Regions from separate parts of the Candidatus Clostridium stratigraminis genome, predicted to be linked through region 2. Evidence: a T-box and tRNA genes for the amino acid it is inferred to sense, from the RefSeq annotation. Region 2 holds a T-box; the other holds one or more tRNA genes.
The links. The T-box of region 2 lies ahead of ACJDUG_RS17440 (glycine--tRNA ligase). A T-box ahead of a tRNA ligase gene usually reads a tRNA of that ligase, here a tRNA-Gly.
Positions count from the first base shown of each region.

Region 1: it has a tRNA-Gly gene. The T-box ahead of ACJDUG_RS17440 (glycine--tRNA ligase) is inferred to sense a tRNA for this amino acid. The anticodon was not compared.

Region 1 covers NZ_JBJHZZ010000010.1:80,633-85,059, reverse strand. Annotated here, with positions in the region: gene infC (translation initiation factor IF-3) at 1-385, opposite strand, end outside; ribosomal protein L20 leader region at 528-639, opposite strand; gene ytxC (putative sporulation protein YtxC) at 682-1,593, opposite strand; gene ACJDUG_RS13205 (DUF6873 family GME fold protein) at 1,749-2,453, shown strand; tRNA gene ACJDUG_RS13200 (tRNA-Cys) at 2,559-2,633, opposite strand; tRNA gene ACJDUG_RS13195 (tRNA-Gly) at 2,637-2,711, opposite strand; tRNA gene ACJDUG_RS13190 (tRNA-Phe) at 2,720-2,795, opposite strand; tRNA gene ACJDUG_RS13185 (tRNA-Asp) at 2,954-3,030, opposite strand; tRNA gene ACJDUG_RS13180 (tRNA-Val) at 3,048-3,123, opposite strand; gene hslO (Hsp33 family molecular chaperone HslO) at 3,233-4,117, opposite strand; gene ACJDUG_RS13170 (class I SAM-dependent DNA methyltransferase) at 4,139-4,427, opposite strand, start outside.
Region 2 covers NZ_JBJHZZ010000028.1:1,313-5,739, reverse strand. Annotated here, with positions in the region: gene ACJDUG_RS17455 (DODA-type extradiol aromatic ring-opening family dioxygenase) at 1-506, shown strand, start outside; tRNA gene ACJDUG_RS17450 (tRNA-Asn) at 564-638, shown strand; gene ACJDUG_RS17445 (TerC family protein) at 736-1,485, shown strand; T-box leader at 1,532-1,700, shown strand; gene ACJDUG_RS17440 (glycine--tRNA ligase) at 1,888-3,279, shown strand; gene murD (UDP-N-acetylmuramoyl-L-alanine--D-glutamate ligase) at 3,844-4,427, shown strand, end outside.

The sequences.
Region 1 (4,427 bases), on a different contig from region 2:
CTCTTCCCCTAAATCTAATTGTAACTTTCACTTTATCTCCATCTAATAAGAATTTTCTAGCATTGTTAGCTTTAATTGAAATATCATGTTCTTCTATGTTAGGACTTAGTCTAACTTCTTTAATATCAACAATTTTTTGCTTTTTCTTTGCTTCTTTATCCTTCTTTTGCTGCTCGTATATGAACTTGCCAACATCCATTATTTTGCAAACTGGTGGAGCTGCAGTAGGAGCAATTAGAACTAAGTCTAGTTCCTTTTCTTCTGCCATCCTCAAAGCTTCCTTTGTAGAAATAATACCTAATTGGCTGTTATCACTGCCAATAAGTCTTACTTCTTTTTCTCTAATTTCCTCATTAATAAGAAAATCTTTACTAATAACTTTCACCTCCTAAAAGGTAATTTATACAATTCAAAAGTTCTAATACATTAGTTATGTCCTAAAAACCCTTAAAGATTGGATATTTTATAACATAACCAATGTAAGAACTTTATTGCATTGTATTTATATCCGTCAACACATTTTATACAAATATAAAAAAAGACGGCAGTGGCCGTCCCTTAATAGTTCTAATTCGAAAAACTATCATAACCTATCTAGCAACGCTGAAAGGTGAGAAACGGCTGTTTCTTCTTAACATAAAATATTGTACACTGTATTTTACACATTGTCAATAAAAATTATTAATCCTTACATAATTTAATACCTTGCCTAATCTTCTTGCACATGTTGCAGCCACTACAAATAATAGCCCTATTTTCAAAAACCTTCTTAATTGTATCTAAAACCTCTTTATTAGTACAATTTTCGGCCCCATGAATAATTATTTTTTTAGGTGCATTGGTTATGAGTCCGCTAAGCAGCATATCTTCAATATTAACTGTAGCATTATACTTAACATCAGACAAATCGCTTAACAAGCTATCCATAATATTATTTCCTGCTTCATCTAAAATAATATAGCTGCCATCCTTTTGTATCAGAATATTGACCTTATCAATTTTACTATCTTGAAGCTCAACAAAATACTTTAAAAGACTTATAAATTCATTATACTCCCTTTCTACCATATAGCTCTCAACAACTTTATCTATAATACTTTCTAAATCCCCTAAAAGCTCCTTCATTCTAAAAGTAATAAAACCTTTAATATTAATTTCTTTATTTTCTGCAATACATTCTATTATCTTTTGTATAATTGAGTTTTTTCTATTTCTAAAATACACCATATATTCATTGAGTATTGCACCTTCACTTTTAAAAGCCTCTAAACTTAACCTTTTAATCTCCTTTATCTCATCATATTTTAAAAAGAAATATGTATCTGTAAGAAATCCCTGCATATTTTTTTTATAATATTCACTAATAACCATATTATATAAAATATTAGACATGTAAAGATTAAATATATCCATAAATCTTTTATTTACTGAAGAATCTTCACAAAATATCTTTAAGAAGTGGGTATTGAACTCTAGACTTTCAGAAAAGCCTATAATTATATTTCTATCACGAAAATATTTTTTCATTGCATTAACTTCATCTATTATATCTTCATTGCCATTTTCATATACAACAGTTAAAAGTAGCATCATTCACACTCCTTTCTTAAAATAGTATGTGTTTTAGAAAAATGTATATGCAAAATAAATAATGCAATTATCGACAAAAAAAGTTAATTTGTACTTTCTTGATTAAATAATTAAAAGGTTGTATTGTAGAGATAACTATTATGAATGTAGGTGTTAGAATGAAAGCTGTCTTAGTAGATTATAGAATTGATGAATATGAAAAAGAAAATTTAAGAACTTTTAATCTAGAAGTCTTAGCGGTGCCTCCATTTAAAAGACTTTATGCTGCTGTAAGCGGGCATCCAGATATGTTATTAAATATAATAAATGAGAATACTATTATTGTTCATAAGGAAATGGACATAAATTTTATAAAGGAATTGGAGAATTATAAGTATAAAATACTTTATTCAAATAATAGTCTTGAGTCAAAGTATCCATTAGATATAATTTTAAATGCCTTAAATTTAAAGAATTTATTTGTTCACAACCTTAAGTATACAGATAATACATTACTGCAAAACATAAGTTACAAAAAACTAAAATCAGTTTCTCAAGGTTATACAAAATGTTCAACAGCCATTATTAGCAGCAGTGCTGTAATGACAAGCGATAATGGTATTGCAAAAGCCTTAAGTGAAGAAAATATTGATGTTTTGCTCCTACCACCTGGGGATATAATTCTTCCTGGCTTAAATTATGGCTTCATTGGTGGCTGCTGTGGGCTATTAGAAAAAGGCTTATTGGCCTTCTATGGACATTTAGATAATTATATCTATAAAAATGAAGTAAAGGAGTTTTTAAAAAAGCACAATGTAGAACCTGTGTTTTTAAGTAAAGGAAGACTTTTTGACAGAGGGAGCATTTTTGTAATTAATAATTAACATTTAGACATATATGAAATGTAATTGAATTTTTTATTAAAATTAGCAAGGATCCTTTCTTTTAATATAAAAAAGACTTTAGAAATAAAATTTCTAAAGTCCTTTTGGAGGCGCCATCCAGATTTGAACTGGAGAATAGAGGTTTTGCAGACCTCTGCCTTACCACTTGGCTATAGCGCCATATGGAGCGGAAGACGGGACTCGAACCCGCGACCTTCACCTTGGCAAGGTGACACTCTACCATTGAGTCACTTCCGCATATTTTATGGTGGCCAGACCAGGAATCGAACCAGGGACACGAGGATTTTCAGTCCTCTGCTCTACCGACTGAGCTATCTGGCCATATTAAGTTTTGTTTTCGCCGCAATAAAACGTAAATAAAGTAATTAAGCAGCACTAGGTAATATAGCCGATCGCCATCGGCTATATTACCCGCCAAATGTCATTTAGACATTCGGCCTCTACCGACTGATATATCTGGCCATATTTAAATCAAAAGTTGGCGACCCAGAAGGGGCTCGAACCCTCGACCTCCGGCGTGACAGGCCGGCACTCTAACCAACTGAGCCACTGGGCCACATTTAATTAACCTTATGGTGGGCACAACAGGGCTCGAACCTGTGACCCTCTGCTTGTAAGGCAGATGCTCTCCCAGCTGAGCTATGCGCCCATAAAGTTACTTAACACATTTACAATTATATATTGGTATTAAATAATTGTCAATAACTTTTTCCACTATTTATACACCACTTTATAACAACTTTGTTACCATATATTTATTAACTATTTAACTTATTTAGTAATTCTCCTATATCATCATTTGAAAATACATAAGAGGTATTGCAGAAATGGCAGGTAATTTCCTCTTCCTTTCCTTCATTATATATCTCTTCTAGATCCTTCCTTCCAATACTTATTAAAGCCTTCTCAACTCTTTCTCTAGAACAATCACATTTAAATTTTGGCTCAAGACTGCCTAGAATACTTAAATTCATATCTTCAAAAATGAATTCAAGAATTTCTTCAATTGTCATGCCCTTTTCTATTAGTTCCGTAATAGAAGGTATTTCCTGAAGTCTATAGGTTATTAAGTCAGCTACAAGTTCACTAGCTCCAGGCATCATTTGAATTATAAACCCTCCCGCAGCCTTTACACTTAAATCTGTGTTTACTAGTACTCCAAGCCCTACAGCAGAAGGCGTCTGTTCAGAGGCGGTAAAATAGTATGCTAAATCGTCACCAATTTCACCAGTACTAATAGGAACTTGCCCTACATAGGGCTCTTTAAGTCCCATATCCCTTATAACAAGTAAGCTGCCATTTATGCCGATTGCTCCGCCTACATCTAGTTTACCTCTGCTATTTACAGGTAAATCCACTTCAGGATTTCCAATATATCCTTTAACTGAGGCATCCGGATAAGCTGTTACTACCACACCCTTTGCTTCACCACCTCCTGATATCTGCAAGGTTAAGCTTTCTTTCTCGGATTTAAGCATTGCTCCCATAATACTTCCAGCTGTTAGCATTCTTCCTAAGGCTGCAGCAGCTGTAGCAGCACAATTGTGTACTTTTACTGCTTCATTAACCAAGTCTGTAGTTATAGCCCCAACTATTCTTATTGCTCCATCTTGAGCCGTAGCTCTTATTAATTTATCTGACACAAAAATATCTCCTTTGCTTGTTTATTTAGTTAGAATATATGCTATTCTTTCACACTTTTCATCTATTGAAATTCCTTCATAATTATTTAGTTTTCCCTTAAATACAAAACCAGCCTTCTCAATTATCTTTTCTATATCAACTTGTTTATAGGCCCTTTCCGAATGCTCCTCATCAAATCTTTTATAGTTTCCCTCTTCCTTTACAAAAAAAGTGAGCTTCATATCTACTATATCATTCTCAAGGTAGTTGTCCCAAATATATACTACTTTATCATCATCAAAAGTAAACACATTATTACCCAAAATATTT
Region 2 (4,427 bases):
TAAAAAGTTTGTTAGAAGTGAAGGGTATAAGAAGTGAACTTGATAAGACTAGAGGATTAGACCATGGAAGCTGGGATATACTTAAAATAATGTATCCAGAAGCTAATATTCCCGTAGTTCAAGTTTCTGTAAATCCATTTTTACCTATGGAAAAGCAGTATGAAATAGGAAAAGCATTAAGGGAACTTGAAAAAGAAAATATATTAGTAATAGGAAGCGGGTCTACGGTCCATAATTTAAGAACAGTGGATTGGTATGCAAAAGAAACTAAAAGTTGGGCAATAGAATTTGATAATTGGCTTATAGAAAATGTTGAACAAAATAATTTAAAAAACTTGTTTAATTATCAAGAATTAGCCCCTAATGCAAAAATGGCTGTACCAAGAGAAGAACACATAGCTCCAATGTTTATAGCTATGGGAAGCGGTCAAGAAGGGAAACTTCCAAAACTTCTTCATAGAAGCTATGCTTATGGTACTTTAAGTTACATTTGTTTTGAATTTTAATTAAAAAGCTCTTGAAATTTTAACATTATGTGCTATAATAACTAATGTAATAAACGTTCCATGGTAGCTCAATGGCGGAGCATTCGGCTGTTAACCGAAGGGTTGGAGGTTCGAGCCCTCTCCATGGAGCCATATTTATTAGTATAATATTTTAATTTATAAATAAAATAAAGGCAGTGTCTTAAATGACATTGCTTTTTTGTACATAAAACTAATGAGGAGTGTAATAATGGATAATATATGGCTAATACTATTTTCTATTCTTCAAATTACTATAATGGATATTACTCTCTCTGGAGATAATGTAAGTGTAATTGCTTTAGCAATAAGAAATTTACCAAAGAAGCAGGCTAAAATTGCAAGCTTAATTGGTGTTGCAGGAGCAGTACTTCTTAGAATTATATTTACATGTATTATTTCGCTGATTATGTCAATAGAATGGCTGCCAATAAAGCTAATTGGAGGAATATTACTTATAAAAATAACATGGGATTTATTAAATATGGAGGATGTTTCGGAAGGTAGTGGAATTAATGCTAGTAAAAGTTTGTGGAAAGCTGTATCAAATATAATAATAGCAGATTTAAGTATGGGCTTAGATAATGTTCTGGCTATAGCCGGTGCAGCCAAAGGCAATATATGGCTCATAATCTTTGGACTATCTCTTAGCATACCTATTATTTTTTTTGGAGCTAAATTTGTAGCTAACCTAATGAAAAAGTATGGGATAATAGTATATATTGGAGCAAGTATTCTCATATATACTGCCATAAATATGGTTACTGGCGATAATCTAGTTTCTAAATATATACCTGATTTAATTTCTCAAATAATAGCTTTAATGTTCGGCGCAGCAGTCATAGTCTATGGTGTAATAAAAATAAGAAAAGAAAGATATAAAACAAAAAATATAGGAAGAAAAGATATATTTGACAATATGAAGGACTTTGGAAATAAAAACCCAAAAGAAACATTATAGCATTGACAATATTAAGTAATAGGTTATAATTAAGAATATAATTTTATATATCATGATGAGAAAGAAGAGTAATATTAGAATTTTTATAGAGAGGCTGCGGTGGTGTAAGCAGCTAAAGACCTAATATGAAGGGAACTTTTGAATGATTTAAATGTGAAAGCAGGGCATTTGCCAACAAGGGTGGAACCGCGGAAGAAAATTCTTTCGTCCCTTATGGTAAGTAGTCCTTTTTTAATTGGAATAATATAAACGAGTAGTCTTAAACTACTCAGTGTGACCACTAAAAGGAGGTAAAAGTCCTAAATGGGCTTCTACGGGTAGTCTGCCGATTAATAATCGGCAAGTTAGACTACACCGTGCTGACTAGACTAATTAGTAATAATGAAAAGGAGGAAAAGATAAATGGCTGTTGAAAAGACTATGGATAAAATAGTAGCACTTGCAAAAGGAAGGGGCTTTGTATTTGCCGGATCAGAAATATATGGTGGACTTGCAAATGCTTGGGACTTTGGACCCTTAGGTGTAGAATTTAAGAACAATGTTAAAAAAGCATGGTGGAAAAAATTTGTGCAAGAAAGTCCTTATAATGTAGGGGTGGACTGCGCCATACTAATGAACAGTGAAGTGTGGGTTGCATCAGGACATGTAGGTGGCTTTTCTGATCCTTTAATGGATTGCAAGGAATGTAAGGCTAGATTTAGAGCTGATAAGCTAGTTGAGGATCATATGACTGAAAATGGAGCTGAAGCAGCTAGTGCTGATGGATGGACAAATGAGCAGCTTAAAGCTTATTTAGAAGAGCACAATATTGTTTGTCCTAAGTGTGGCAAGAAAAACTTTACTGATATAAGAAAGTTTAATCTAATGTTTAAAACCTTTATGGGTATAACAGAGGATTCTAAAAATGAAATTTATCTAAGACCTGAAACTGCACAAGGAATATTTGTAAACTTTAGAAATGTTCAAAGGACTTCTAGAAAGAAGGTTCCTTTTGGAATTGCTCAAATAGGTAAATCCTTTAGAAATGAAATTACTCCAGGTAATTTTATTTTTAGAACAAGAGAATTTGAACAGATGGAACTTGAATTTTTCTGTAAGCCTGGAACTGATTTAGAGTGGTTTAATTATTGGAGAGAGTATTGCTTTAATTTTCTTTTAAATCTTGGAATGAATAAGGAGACTTTAAGAATTAGAGATCATGCTAAGGAAGAATTGTCTTTCTACAGTAATGCAACCTCTGATATTGAGTTTTTATTCCCATTTGGCTGGGGTGAATTATGGGGTGTTGCTGATAGAACAGATTATGATTTAAATAAGCACGCTGAGCATTCAGGCCAGGAGTTAAGCTATCTTGATCCAATTACTAACGAAAAATATGTTCCATATTGTATAGAACCTTCTCTAGGCGCTGATAGAGTAACTTTAGCTTTTCTATGCAATGCCTATGATGAAGAAACTCTTGAAGACGGAGATGTTAGAACAGTACTTCATTTTCACCCTGCACTAGCACCATTTAAGGCAGCTATCCTACCGTTAAGCAAAAAGCTATCAGAAAAGTCTAATGAAGTTTATGATAGACTTAGAAAGAAATTTAATGTTGACTATGATGAAGCAGGAAGCATAGGTAAGAGATACAGAAGACAGGACGAAATAGGAACGCCATACTGTATAACTATAGATTTCGACACCTTAGAAAATAATACTGTTACAGTGAGAGATAGAGATACAATGCAGCAGATTAGATTAAACATTGATGAACTAGATAATTTTATTGAAGAAAAATTAGAGTTTTAGGAAAAAACTGCAGGTGAATTCACCTGCAGTTTTTTGTAAAAAAAGATACCGAACATGGGGGTGTCCGGTATCAAGTGGGGTTTATCATGGGGATATATTATATTTATTAAAATATGGGGAATTATATTAATGTTTCCTTACGGCACAATATTAGTATAGCATAAATATTTTACACTTTACAATAGTAAAATTAAAAGTTTTTATATTAAATATATTCGAACAATTTCGACATATTTTGAAGTGTTATAAAAACAGAACTGAAAAAATCTAATTTAGCAATATTGCCTATGCATCATAGTGGAAAAATAATGGATTAAGAGAATTTGTTGAAATTTGTCGCTCTTTCTATTAGTATAGCACATTTGATTTTTTATAAGAAATTGTACTAGCTTATTTGTAGTATGTGTAGTAATTTATGTTAATAAAATATAAATTATTTTTTTTATTATATCTCTGTCAAAGGTATAGCTATATCAATAAAAGTGGTATAATCTGAATGTATAAGTAAATTAATTGTTATTTTAAGCAAGTAGATCCATACAAGTAATAGATGGAGGAAATTTAATGAAAAGAGATTTTTGTGAATTTAAGGAATTTATTAAAGATAAAGAAACAGCCGTTGTTGGTATTGGAGTAAGTAACATACCATTAATCAGATTTTTACTTAAGCTGGGCGCTAAAGTAAGTGCCTTTGATAAGAAAGGTGAAGAAGAGTTAGGTGAAATAGTAGAAGAGTTTAAGGAAAAAGGCGTGAAATTAATCTTAGGTGAAAATTACCTAGAGAATTTAAATGGATATGAGGTTATTTTTAAAACTCCTTCCATGAGGATTGATGCACCTTATTTTAAAAGAGCTCAAGAAATCGGGGCATATATAACCTCTGAGATGGAGGAATTTGTAAGATATTGTCCTGCAAAGATATATGGAGTAACTGGCAGCGATGGAAAGACTACAACAACTACTTTAATTTATAATATTTTAAAGGAAGAAGGATATAAAACTTGGGTTGGAGGCAATATAGGAACGCCGCTATTTTCAAGAATAGAAGAAATCAATCCTAAGGATAAAGTAGTTTTGGAATTATCAAGCTTTCAGCTAATGACTATGAATGTTTCACCAGAAGTAAGTATAGTAACAAATTTAAGTCC